One region of the Marinomonas sp. S3726 genome, then DNA from elsewhere that is predicted to be linked to it. Evidence: predicted binding sites of a transcription regulator. Region 1 holds the regulator's gene; the other holds the start of a gene.
The links. Region 1 encodes FNR, which switches genes on or off when oxygen is low (the NO sensors DNR and NnrR bind a similar motif). Its sites were predicted from a motif close to TTGATNTANATCAA; they were not measured.
Positions count from the first base shown of each region.

Region 2: a site for FNR is predicted at 1,635-1,648, ahead of TW85_RS07565 (cytochrome ubiquinol oxidase subunit I). Genes of this name have one in related genera too.

Region 1 covers NZ_JXYC01000012.1:164,509-169,585, forward strand. Annotated here, with positions in the region: gene TW85_RS26155 (hypothetical protein) at 75-227, shown strand; gene ttcA (tRNA 2-thiocytidine(32) synthetase TtcA) at 384-1,220, shown strand; gene TW85_RS11405 (YfaZ family outer membrane protein) at 1,230-1,781, shown strand; gene TW85_RS11410 (adenine phosphoribosyltransferase) at 1,832-2,374, opposite strand; gene fnr (fumarate/nitrate reduction transcriptional regulator Fnr) at 2,396-3,157, opposite strand; gene hemN (oxygen-independent coproporphyrinogen III oxidase) at 3,187-4,554, opposite strand; gene TW85_RS11425 (sulfite exporter TauE/SafE family protein) at 4,657-5,077, opposite strand, start outside.
Region 2 covers NZ_JXYC01000009.1:7,726-12,802, forward strand. Annotated here, with positions in the region: gene TW85_RS07560 (sensor histidine kinase) at 1-1,466, opposite strand, end outside; gene TW85_RS07565 (cytochrome ubiquinol oxidase subunit I) at 1,820-3,229, shown strand; gene cydB (cytochrome d ubiquinol oxidase subunit II) at 3,229-4,233, shown strand; gene TW85_RS07575 (EamA family transporter) at 4,707-5,077, shown strand, end outside.

The DNA of each region.
Region 1 (5,077 bases):
ATATTAATTTGATATGAATCATTATTAAGGTATTATCTTGGCAAAATTTATCGCTATGTTTGCTTGGAGATGATATGAACAACACACTTAAACTTTTTGCTGGATTTGCTATGGGTTTAGCAACCGCTGTAATGGCTAATTTCGCGCCTATGATAGTGCCTGCAATGTTAGCTGTAATAGCCGCAGCTGTAATTATCGATTCTCTTGGAATCAACAAGCAAGCATAATGCTTTTTAGGGCTAACTTAGTTAGCTCTATATATCCTTTCTAATTCTCCCTTCGTAAAAATTTCTTTTTATTTCCCTAATAGATTCAATTAATTGGATGCGGTGGATTTGTTACTGTTGTAGAATGTCGCTATTTGTAATTATGTGAAAGTAGCAATGGATTTATCAACGAGCCCGAAAGAAAAAACAGAACTAAATAAGCTTCATAAGCGCTTAAGAAGGCAAACTGGACAAGCAATCGCTGACTTCAATATGATAGAAGATGGTGACAAGGTCATGGTCTGCTTATCTGGTGGTAAAGATTCTTATACTATGTTGGAGATTCTTAGAAACCTCCAAGCAAGTGCTCCAATTGAATTTAGTATTGTTGCTGTTAATTTAGATCAAAAACAACCTGGTTTTCCTGAGCATATTTTACCTGAATACTTATCTTCAATTGGCGTTGATTTTCATATTCTAGAACGTGACACTTATAGTATCGTTAAAGAATTAGTGCCAGAAGGGAAGACGACCTGTGGTTTGTGCTCTCGTTTAAGGCGTGGTTCTTTATATGGCTTCGCAGATGAGATTGGTGCAACTAAAATTGCCCTTGGTCATCATAGAGATGACATATTAGAAACTTTGTTTTTGAATATGTTTTTTGGTGGGAAAATCAAGTCAATGCCACCTAAGCTGTTAAGTGATGATGGCCGTCATATGGTGATTAGGCCGTTAGCTTATTGTAAGGAAAAAGATATAGAAGCTTTTTCTGAGTTAAAAGAATACCCTATTATTCCTTGTAATCTTTGTGGCTCTCAAGAAAATTTACAGCGTCAAGTAATCAAAAATATGTTACAACAATGGGATAAAGAATACCCGGGCCGTACCGATACGCTTTTTACAAGTATGCAAAATATCGTACCATCGCATATGGCTGACACGAGTTTATTTGATTTTAAAGATTTATCTATTAGTCCTGATGCCTTAGATAAATTAAATATAATTTCACTATAGGATATATTGATGAGTTTTAATAAATATGCAATTACATTTGCGCTTGGTTTGTTAAGTGTTGGAGCGAATGCATCCAGTGTTTCAGGTACATTATCTGACGATACGGCCAAATTAAATGCGTCTTTAAGTATTGATCCAATAGAAATAGAAGCAGGCGCCTTATATCTCTCTGAAGGCGGTAAGTCTGGTTATCTTGGTGTAATGATAGTTGATAAAGCAGATCCTATTGAAGTAGGTGTTGGTGCTAGATTGCGTGCTGTGGAAGGTGATTTAGGTGTAAATGACTCTGGTTATGCCATTGGATTAGGTGGTTACTACCGTTATATTATCCCACAAGCTAACCGTGTGAGCTTGTATGCTTCTGGTTATTACTACCCTGGACTTTTTACCTATGGTGATATGAAAAGACAGCATGAGGCTGATCTAAGGGTTGAGTATTATGCAACACGTAATGCAAGAATTTACTTTAGCTATAGTGTTGTTAAGACAGAATTTAATGATTATAGTGACAAATATACATTAGATGAAGGTGTGCACTTTGGTGTAGCAGCTTATTTCTAAATAAGGTTAGTTGATATAAATAAAAAGGGCGCTAGATTAGCGCCCTTTTTTTATTCGCCTTCAAAGGCGCAAAGACTATAGACAGGTATCTCTAAGTCGCTGATGATTTCACTGCCTTTCAAATCAGGAAGATCAATAATTGCTGCAACTTCCTTAATATTAGCGCCTTGTGATTTTAATAGGCTGATAGCAGCAGTCAGAGTGCCACCTGTAGCGATTAAATCATCAAAGAGTAATACTTGGTCACCTTCAGATACTGCACCTTCTTGAATTTCTAGCTCGGCTTCCCCATACTCCAAGGCATACTTTTGAGAAATTGTTGCACCAGGTAGTTTGCCTTTTTTTCTTACCAAAATTAATGGCTTCTGTAGCTCATAAGCGAGTATTGAAGCAATTAGAAAGCCACGTGCATCAATGCATGCGATGTGACTAATATCGGTTGAAATGTATCTGTGAATATAAGCATCGACTACCATTCTCAAACCCTTAGGGTCTGAGAATATAGGAGTAATATCTCTAAAGCTGATCCCTTGTTTTGGCCAGTCTTCAACGGTTTGGATTAAAGATTTGATGTAAAAATCATCGTAAAGCATTATATCGCCTTGTATTAGCTATTAAATGCTTTCAATTTTATCACAATCTTCTGACATGCCGATTAGTTTTTGCATTTGATCTAGGTCGATAATGCTAATTTCTTTACCGTCTACTTGGATCATGCCGTTTTTTTGGAATCGAGTAATGACTCGACTAACGGTTTCAACAGCTAAACCTAAATAGTTGCCAATTTCACCTCGTGACATAGCAAGTCTAAATGATGTGGCAGAGTAACCACGCTTTTTAAAGCGAGCACTTAAGTTAAGTAGCAGGGAGGCAACTTTCTCATCAGCATTTTTCTTGCCAAGTAACACCATCATTTGTTGGTCGTCACAGATCTTACGGCTCATTACTTTAAAGAGCTGGTGCTTAAGAGTTGGGATTTGCTCAGAAAGCTGCTCCAAATGAGAAAATGGGATTTCACAAACCGTTGTTGTCTCGAGAGCTTTTGCAGAAACTGGGTAAATGTTTTTATCGATACCGCTTAGGCCAAGTAATTCGCTTGGGCAATAAAAGCCAGTAATTTGTTCTTCACCGGAATTCGTAATGTTAAACGTTTTTAGTGTACCTGTTCTTACTGCATACACAGACTCAAATTCGTCTCCCTGACGAAATAAGATGTCTCCTTTTTTCAAAGGTTTTTTGCGTTCAATGATCTGATCTAATCGATTCACATCGTCATCAGCTAAAGAAATTGGCAGGCAAAGCGCGCTTAGGCTGCAATTTTGACATTGAGATGTAAGCTTGCTGTTAAATCGAGCGTTGTTAAGAGCTACAGACATAATGATCTCCCTGAACTTGATCTATGTTTCTAAATTACTTTAGAGTATGAAATTACGTTATTTAAATATTTATCAAAAGTCATGCAAATACAGCGGATTAAAAGTCTTCCTGAGTCAGTTACCTTTATATGGAGGTTTGGCTCATTTGTTAACTCAATAATGCTGTCTTCTTCTAGTTTTCTAAGTTCTGATAGCTCATTTTTAAAGTAATTTGAAAATACAATATTAAACTCACTCTCTACATCACTTGAATCTAGTTCAAAGTTGCAAATTAAAGACATAATTACCTTATGTCTTATTTGGTCGTCACGATTACTCATGTATCCCTTCATAATCGCTAACTGGCCGTTCTCAATGCTTTTGCGATAATCTTTTGTTGCCGTATGGTTTTGAACATATGTATTGCCTATTTGGCTAATGGCTGATGTGCCGAAAGCCAATAGGTCACAGTTTGCATGTGTCGTATATCCTTGGAAATTCCGTTTCAACTCTCCTTTATTTTGTGCTTGTGCCAACGCATCCTTGGGTTTGGCAAAATGATCCATTCCTATGTATTGATAGCCCGCACTGGTAAGCATATCTATGCATAATTTAAGAATGGCTAATTTAGTATCTGTGTCTGGGAATTGATCTTCTGGAATCTGTCTTTGTGAGGCAAAACGCTTAGGTAAATGTGCATAGTTAAATACAGATATTCTATCTGGATCAAGTTCGATGACTTGGTTTAGCGTATGTTTAAAACTTTCTACACTCTGATATGGGAGCCCATAAATAAGGTCAAAGTTTATTGAATGATAGCCAAGTTGACGGCTATGCTGCATTAGGCTGTCGATTAGCTCATAGCTTTGTATGCGGTTAATGGTTGTTTGAACTCTTTTATCAAAATCTTGAATGCCGAAGCTTAGTCGGTTAAACCCTAATTCTCGAAGAGCTTCTAGTTTTTCTAGGCTTACTTCTCTTGGGTCAACCTCAATGCTGTATTCACCTTTGTCATCAGATAGCAGGTTAAATTCTTGCTTGATATAGCTGATTAGTTTTTTGAAGGCTTCAACTGATAAAAAAGTAGGTGTGCCGCCGCCAAAATGAAGTTGTTGAACTTCTCTTTCGTTGCTAAGCATCAAGGACTTTAATCTGATTTCTTCAATTAAAAGCTCTAAATATTCATCACCCTTTTTATAATTTGATGTGATGACTTTGTTGCAAGCACAGTAATAGCAGAGCTTTGCGCAGTAGGGTACATGGAAGTAAAGGCTCAATGGCTTGTTCGAGGGCGTAAGCATTTCTTCAATTAATGAAAGTTTGCTAATACTGCTATTGAATTGGGGTGCAGTAGGGTAAGAGGTGTATCTAGGACCCGAAATATTATATTTTTGAATGAGTTGTGTATTCCAGAGCATCTAAACGTCCTATTAAAAATTCTTATAGTATTTTAACTGCTAAGGAGATTTAAAAATTGATATATGTCAGTATTTTGGTTGGCGTGTTTTATAAATATAGTGCTATCGAGTAAATACGTCTTGTATTAAGTTTTGGAAAAAAGGAAATGTCCATACGGCGTAAATGAGCATAAAGATTCCACTGACAGTGTTGAGGTGATACTGCTTCCAGCTATCTTTTAGGCTTTTGCTGAAAATTCCAGTTGCTAGCATAGCAGGCATGGTGCCAAGGCCAAAAGCAAGCATAAGTATAATTGCTTCTAGTGGAGTTGATCTTGCTGAAATCCAGATTAGGCTTGAATAAACGAGGCCACAAGGAAGCCAGCCCCATACGAAACCTGCTAAAAATGCCTGTTTACGAGTTCTGATGGGTAATAGTTTTTTGGCAAAAGGTGAGATATATTGCCAGCCAAACGAACCAAGCTTTTCAACTTTGAGTATTAATTGCGACTGTTTTAGGAGATAAAGTCCCATTAAGAAAAGA
Region 2 (5,077 bases), on a different contig from region 1:
CTGTCCGCTCTTTGTACCTGAGTTTGTATATGTTGCTTGATAGTATCATCTGTACTCATGGACGCCATGGAAATGATATTTAGCGGATTTCGTAGCTCATGGGCCATAGCGGCAGATAACCCCCCTAATTCGACTAGATGCTTTTCATCTAGCCTTTGTCTTTCTGCCTCAGCAAGCTCAAGACTTTGCTGCAACAAACCACAACGAGTCGTAAACAAAGAGGCAAACACCTCGCCTGACAAGCGCATTCCTGGGCTCACATCTTGCCAAGCAATCAACTCAAACTGCCAACCTTGATACAGGTTTCGCACTAAAAGCTGCATTCGATTTTCATCTGCTTGAGTTTCTTTTTTAAGCTCTGTTTGGTTAGCATTTGAGCTCGTATCAAGCGTAATAATCTGACCTTTATTAATTTCGATTGAGACGTCCACCGCCTGCCCAAGCTGTTGCTTCAACAAGGTTTCGCCAATCTGAATTAACTGAGGCCAATCCTTAGCGCCTTTAAGGGCTTGGCTCCAAATATCTAAAAGGTCTTCATTAAGTCGAGAGCCTGGGTAAATCAAACGCTCCACTAGCCGAGAAAGAGGAGGATAGATAAGCGCACTTAATAGAAGAACGGTTAAAGAGTATAACCATAATTGCCAAGCAGGCACCTCAGCCAAGGCTTGCATCCCTAAAGGTGCAGCAGTAGCACTGATAAAAGCAATCAGTATTAAGAGACTCAACATCATCGCCAACCAAAGCAGAGCACGATTGGCGAACGCATTTACCGCTAAGATTTGATAGCGCACCACAGCATAAACAAGCAGCAAAATATAAGTCGGCAAAAGCATCATGGGATAAGGAAAAGCATCCACCCCAACAGAAGGGAAGATAAAACTAGTCGCTAACAATAAGCCCCAAGCACTCACCATAAAGAGCACAAGGATAGAACGACGTTTATTACCCTTATGGATCAGCCAACCGTAAAGTAAAACCGCATGACCAAGTACGCCTAACAGGACGGTATAAATCAGATTAAACCAACCATAATCTGTGAATACAAAGAGAAACAGACCGGCTTTTTCTATGACGATGGCACCACTTAGCCACCAGCTAGAAATACAAACGAGAAAACTGACTAAATAAACCTTGTTGAGATTATCACTGAGTAAGGCCAGCCAAGGCTTAAACTTATGGGTATATTCACCCTGAATCTGGCTACTGGAAACAAAGCGCACACTAAAATCGAGGAAGAAAGTTGGCATCAAAGGGTTAGCCAGAATGAGAAAAATACCAAGAGATTGCATATCGTGAGCAATGGCTAAATGGCCAAAACACCACAAGGCCATCATGATGGCAAATGCCGATAAAGCCGTTAGGTCTCGCTTACCAGCAGCACGCCAATAAAGCCAAAAACCAGCCATCAAACCACAGACACTGGTGAGCAAGATAACCATTTCAAAAATCACATTTAATGTCGGCACACTGTCAACCTGATTAACATCTTTCAATTTAAACCTGTAAACCTAGTTTACAGTCATTTTTTTAAAGCGCTCAGAAAAACCAATTAAACCTTTAAATTCATACACTTATAAATTCAATATTTTCTTGGCATTGGTATTGCTATAAGTACGGCTAATCAATAGCAAAACTTGATCCAACTCAAATATTTTTTATTTAATTTAATCAAATAAGGCATTAGCTATGAATAATAATCTTTTACTGATCGAAGTCATAACTCTACTATCTATTACTGGGTTAGCCCTGATGCCAAGCCTTTTGAAACAAGCAAGTCAGAAAATAAAGAAAGTTAGTTAACTCTTTACTTGAGGTATTTATGGAACTTGATGTCGCAATACTCTCACGGATTCAATTTGCGTTTACTGTGAGTTTTCACATTATCTTTCCCAGTATCACAATCGGTCTAGCCACCTTGATTGCGATTTGGGAAGGCCTATGGCTTAAAACCCATAACCCCTATTATTTGCAATTAGCTAAATTTTGGATCAAGCCTTTCGCTATTACCTTTGGTACAGGTGTCGTGTCAGGCATAGTGCTTTCCTATGAGTTCGGCACCAACTTCTCTCGCTTCTCCGACATAGCGGGTCCTGTTATAGGCCCACTAATGGCCTACGAAGTATTAACTGCCTTTTTCCTTGAGGCTGGCTTTTTAGGTGTCATGCTATTTGGTTGGCAAAGGGTGAGCCCTAAGATGCACTTTAGTGCCAGTCTCATCGTTGCGATCGGCACTTGGATCTCGGCTTTTTGGATTATTGCCGCTAACTCTTGGATGCAAACCCCAGCAGGTTACGAAATTGTCGCTGGAAAGTTTCATGTTACTAGTTGGTTCGAAGTTATCTTCAACCCGTCTATGCCATACAGATTAGCCCACATGCTATTAGCAACCATGATTACGGCAAGCTTTTTAGTCGCAGGTATCAGCGCCTATTATTTATTGAAAAAGCAGCATATTAATTTCGCTAAAAAAGGCCTCTCAATGGCACTTTGGTCAGCGCTAATCTTCACCCCATTGCAAACTTATGTAGGAGATTTACATGGTTTGAATGTGGCTAAGCATCAGCCGATCAAACTGGCGGCAATGGAAGGTATCTGGCCTGAGTGGGAAGCACCCGTTCCGTTGCTATTATTTGCTATGCCAAACATGGAAGAAGAAAGAAACGACTATGAAATTGGGATTCCACACCTTGGCAGTATCATACTCACCCATAGCCTCGATGGCGGTGTGCAAGGCCTTAAATCTGTTCCACCTGAAGACAGACCCTATGTACCACTTGTCTTCTGGTCATTCAGAGTCATGGTCGCAATCGGTGTTGGCATGCTCTTTATCGCCATCTGCGGCTTATTACTACGCCATAAAGATAGGCTCTACGAGAACAAAGCCTTCCTATTATTAACCACGGCCTTTACCCCAATGGGCGTGATTGCAGTGCTCGCAGGTTGGTATGTAGCCGAAACAGGGCGTCAACCTTGGGTTGTACAAGGCCTAGTTCGCACCATGGATGTGACGTCCTTACTACCTGCTGAAAAGGTTTTCTTTTCTCTGGTTATGTTTGTCGTCATCTATAGTTTGTTATTAGGTGTGTATCTTTACTTTATGGGCAAACTGATTAAAAAAGGGCCGCCAAAAATGGCCGACTTAGAAAGACAACTCATCGGCATGAAAGCACCGGGCTATGCGCTAGCTTGGGTTAAAAACCTTAAACACCAAGAACAAGGAGATAAATAATGGATTACGCACTTTTCTATTTTCTCATCTTGGGCTTTGCCATCTTTATGTACACACTGCTAGATGGCTTTGATCTGGGCATAGGTATTCTCTTTCCTTGGTTTGATAACAATGAGGAAAGAGACCACTTAATGCGTTCTATCTCACATGTGTGGGACGGTAACGAAACCTGGTTAGTCTTTGGAGGCGTCATTTTATTTGCCGCTTTCCCAAGTGCCTATGCCGCTATCACATCGACTTTCTATCTGCCCATCATGCTGATGTTATTTGCCTTAATCTTTCGGGGCGTGGCATTTGAATATCGCTTTAAGTCAGATACTTCTAAAAAGTGGTGGGACCTTGCTTTTAGCAGTGGCTCAACCATAGCCGCATTTTGCCAAGGCTTAATCTTAGGGGCTGTTGTAGAAGGCATTCCTGCCAATGCCAGTGAAACCAATAGTTTAATTTGGCTTACCCCTTTTGCCATATTAACAGGGTTTGCGGTAATGGCAGGTTATGCACTTCTCGCCACCAGCTACCTCTATATGAAGAGCCGTGGCGAGATTCAACTTAGAGTTGCCAAACAAGGACGCTTGCTTCTCATACTCGTTATTCTGGCGATGGGTGCAGTGAGTATCTGGACAATTCTGGACCAAGCTGAAATCCGTGCGCGCTGGTTTGATGGCCTTAACTTCCTTTGGTTAAGCCCACTGCCTTTAGCTTCTGCGGTATTAAGTTATATTGCTTGGAATTGCTTTGCCAGTGACCATAAAGCCAAGCATGAGAGTTGGCCATTTTGGTGTAGTGCAGGCCTGTTCTTATTAGGTTTTGCAGGTTTGGTCGTAGGCTTATTCCCTTACCTAGTGCCAAGGCAAATGACACTTTGGGAAGCCGCCGCACCAGATTCAAGCTTAAGCTTTCTTGTGTATGGCATAGTCATCTTTTTACCTTTGATCTGTGCTTATACCTTATGGGGATACCGTGTATTTTCCGGCAAGGTAGAGGATTACGAAGAGGGTTATTAATCTTATGAGAAACATTTTGACTAGCAAGATAAGGAGCTAAGTATGAAACAACAAAAGCAATGGTTTTGGTTTCTTAGACTGTATCTTTTAGGCCTAATTACTTTGACCATCATCTCTTTCAGCTTAAAAGGCTTAATCAGCTTTTTATAAACCCATTTCGGTTTAGCCTACCTTTCCCACACCGATCACCCAGTGGGAGAGGTAGTTTTTTAAACCTTTCCTCACGATACTAGAATGAAACTAGGCTCTTATTCATAACACCTAAAACATATGTCCTTTTTGACCCGTTACTGAGCTTAAACCTACCTCATCGTAAGCCTTCATAAAAGTTAAACTAAATACTTATTCAGCAGATATTTTTTAAACCATACAGATGTGACCATACAGTAAATTCTGTCAGTTCCATGGGTTTTAAAAACAAAGCTCTGTGATAGAGTGAATCAAGTGTCATTTATACTCAAAAGGACCTCGCCATGACCAGCAAAGACATCTTACTTGCCCTCGCCATCATCTTTATTTGGGGCTTTAACTTTGTCGTCATTGCATGGGGAATTGAAGGTATACCCCCTCTTTTATTAGGCGGTCTCAGATTTTTATTAGTAGCTTTAATTGGCTCCTTTTTCTTTAAACGCCCTAAAACACCAATCAAGTGGTGGTTTGCTTATGCCTTACCAATAAGCTTTTTACAATTCGCTTTCTTATTCACCGCCATGGATAACGGCATGCCAGCCGGCCTTGCATCACTCGCTTTACAGTCACAGGCCTTATTTACCTTGGTCTTTGCCATGCTATTCCTCAAAGAGAGTATTAAAGGTTATCAAATTTTAGCTATCTTCATTGCAGC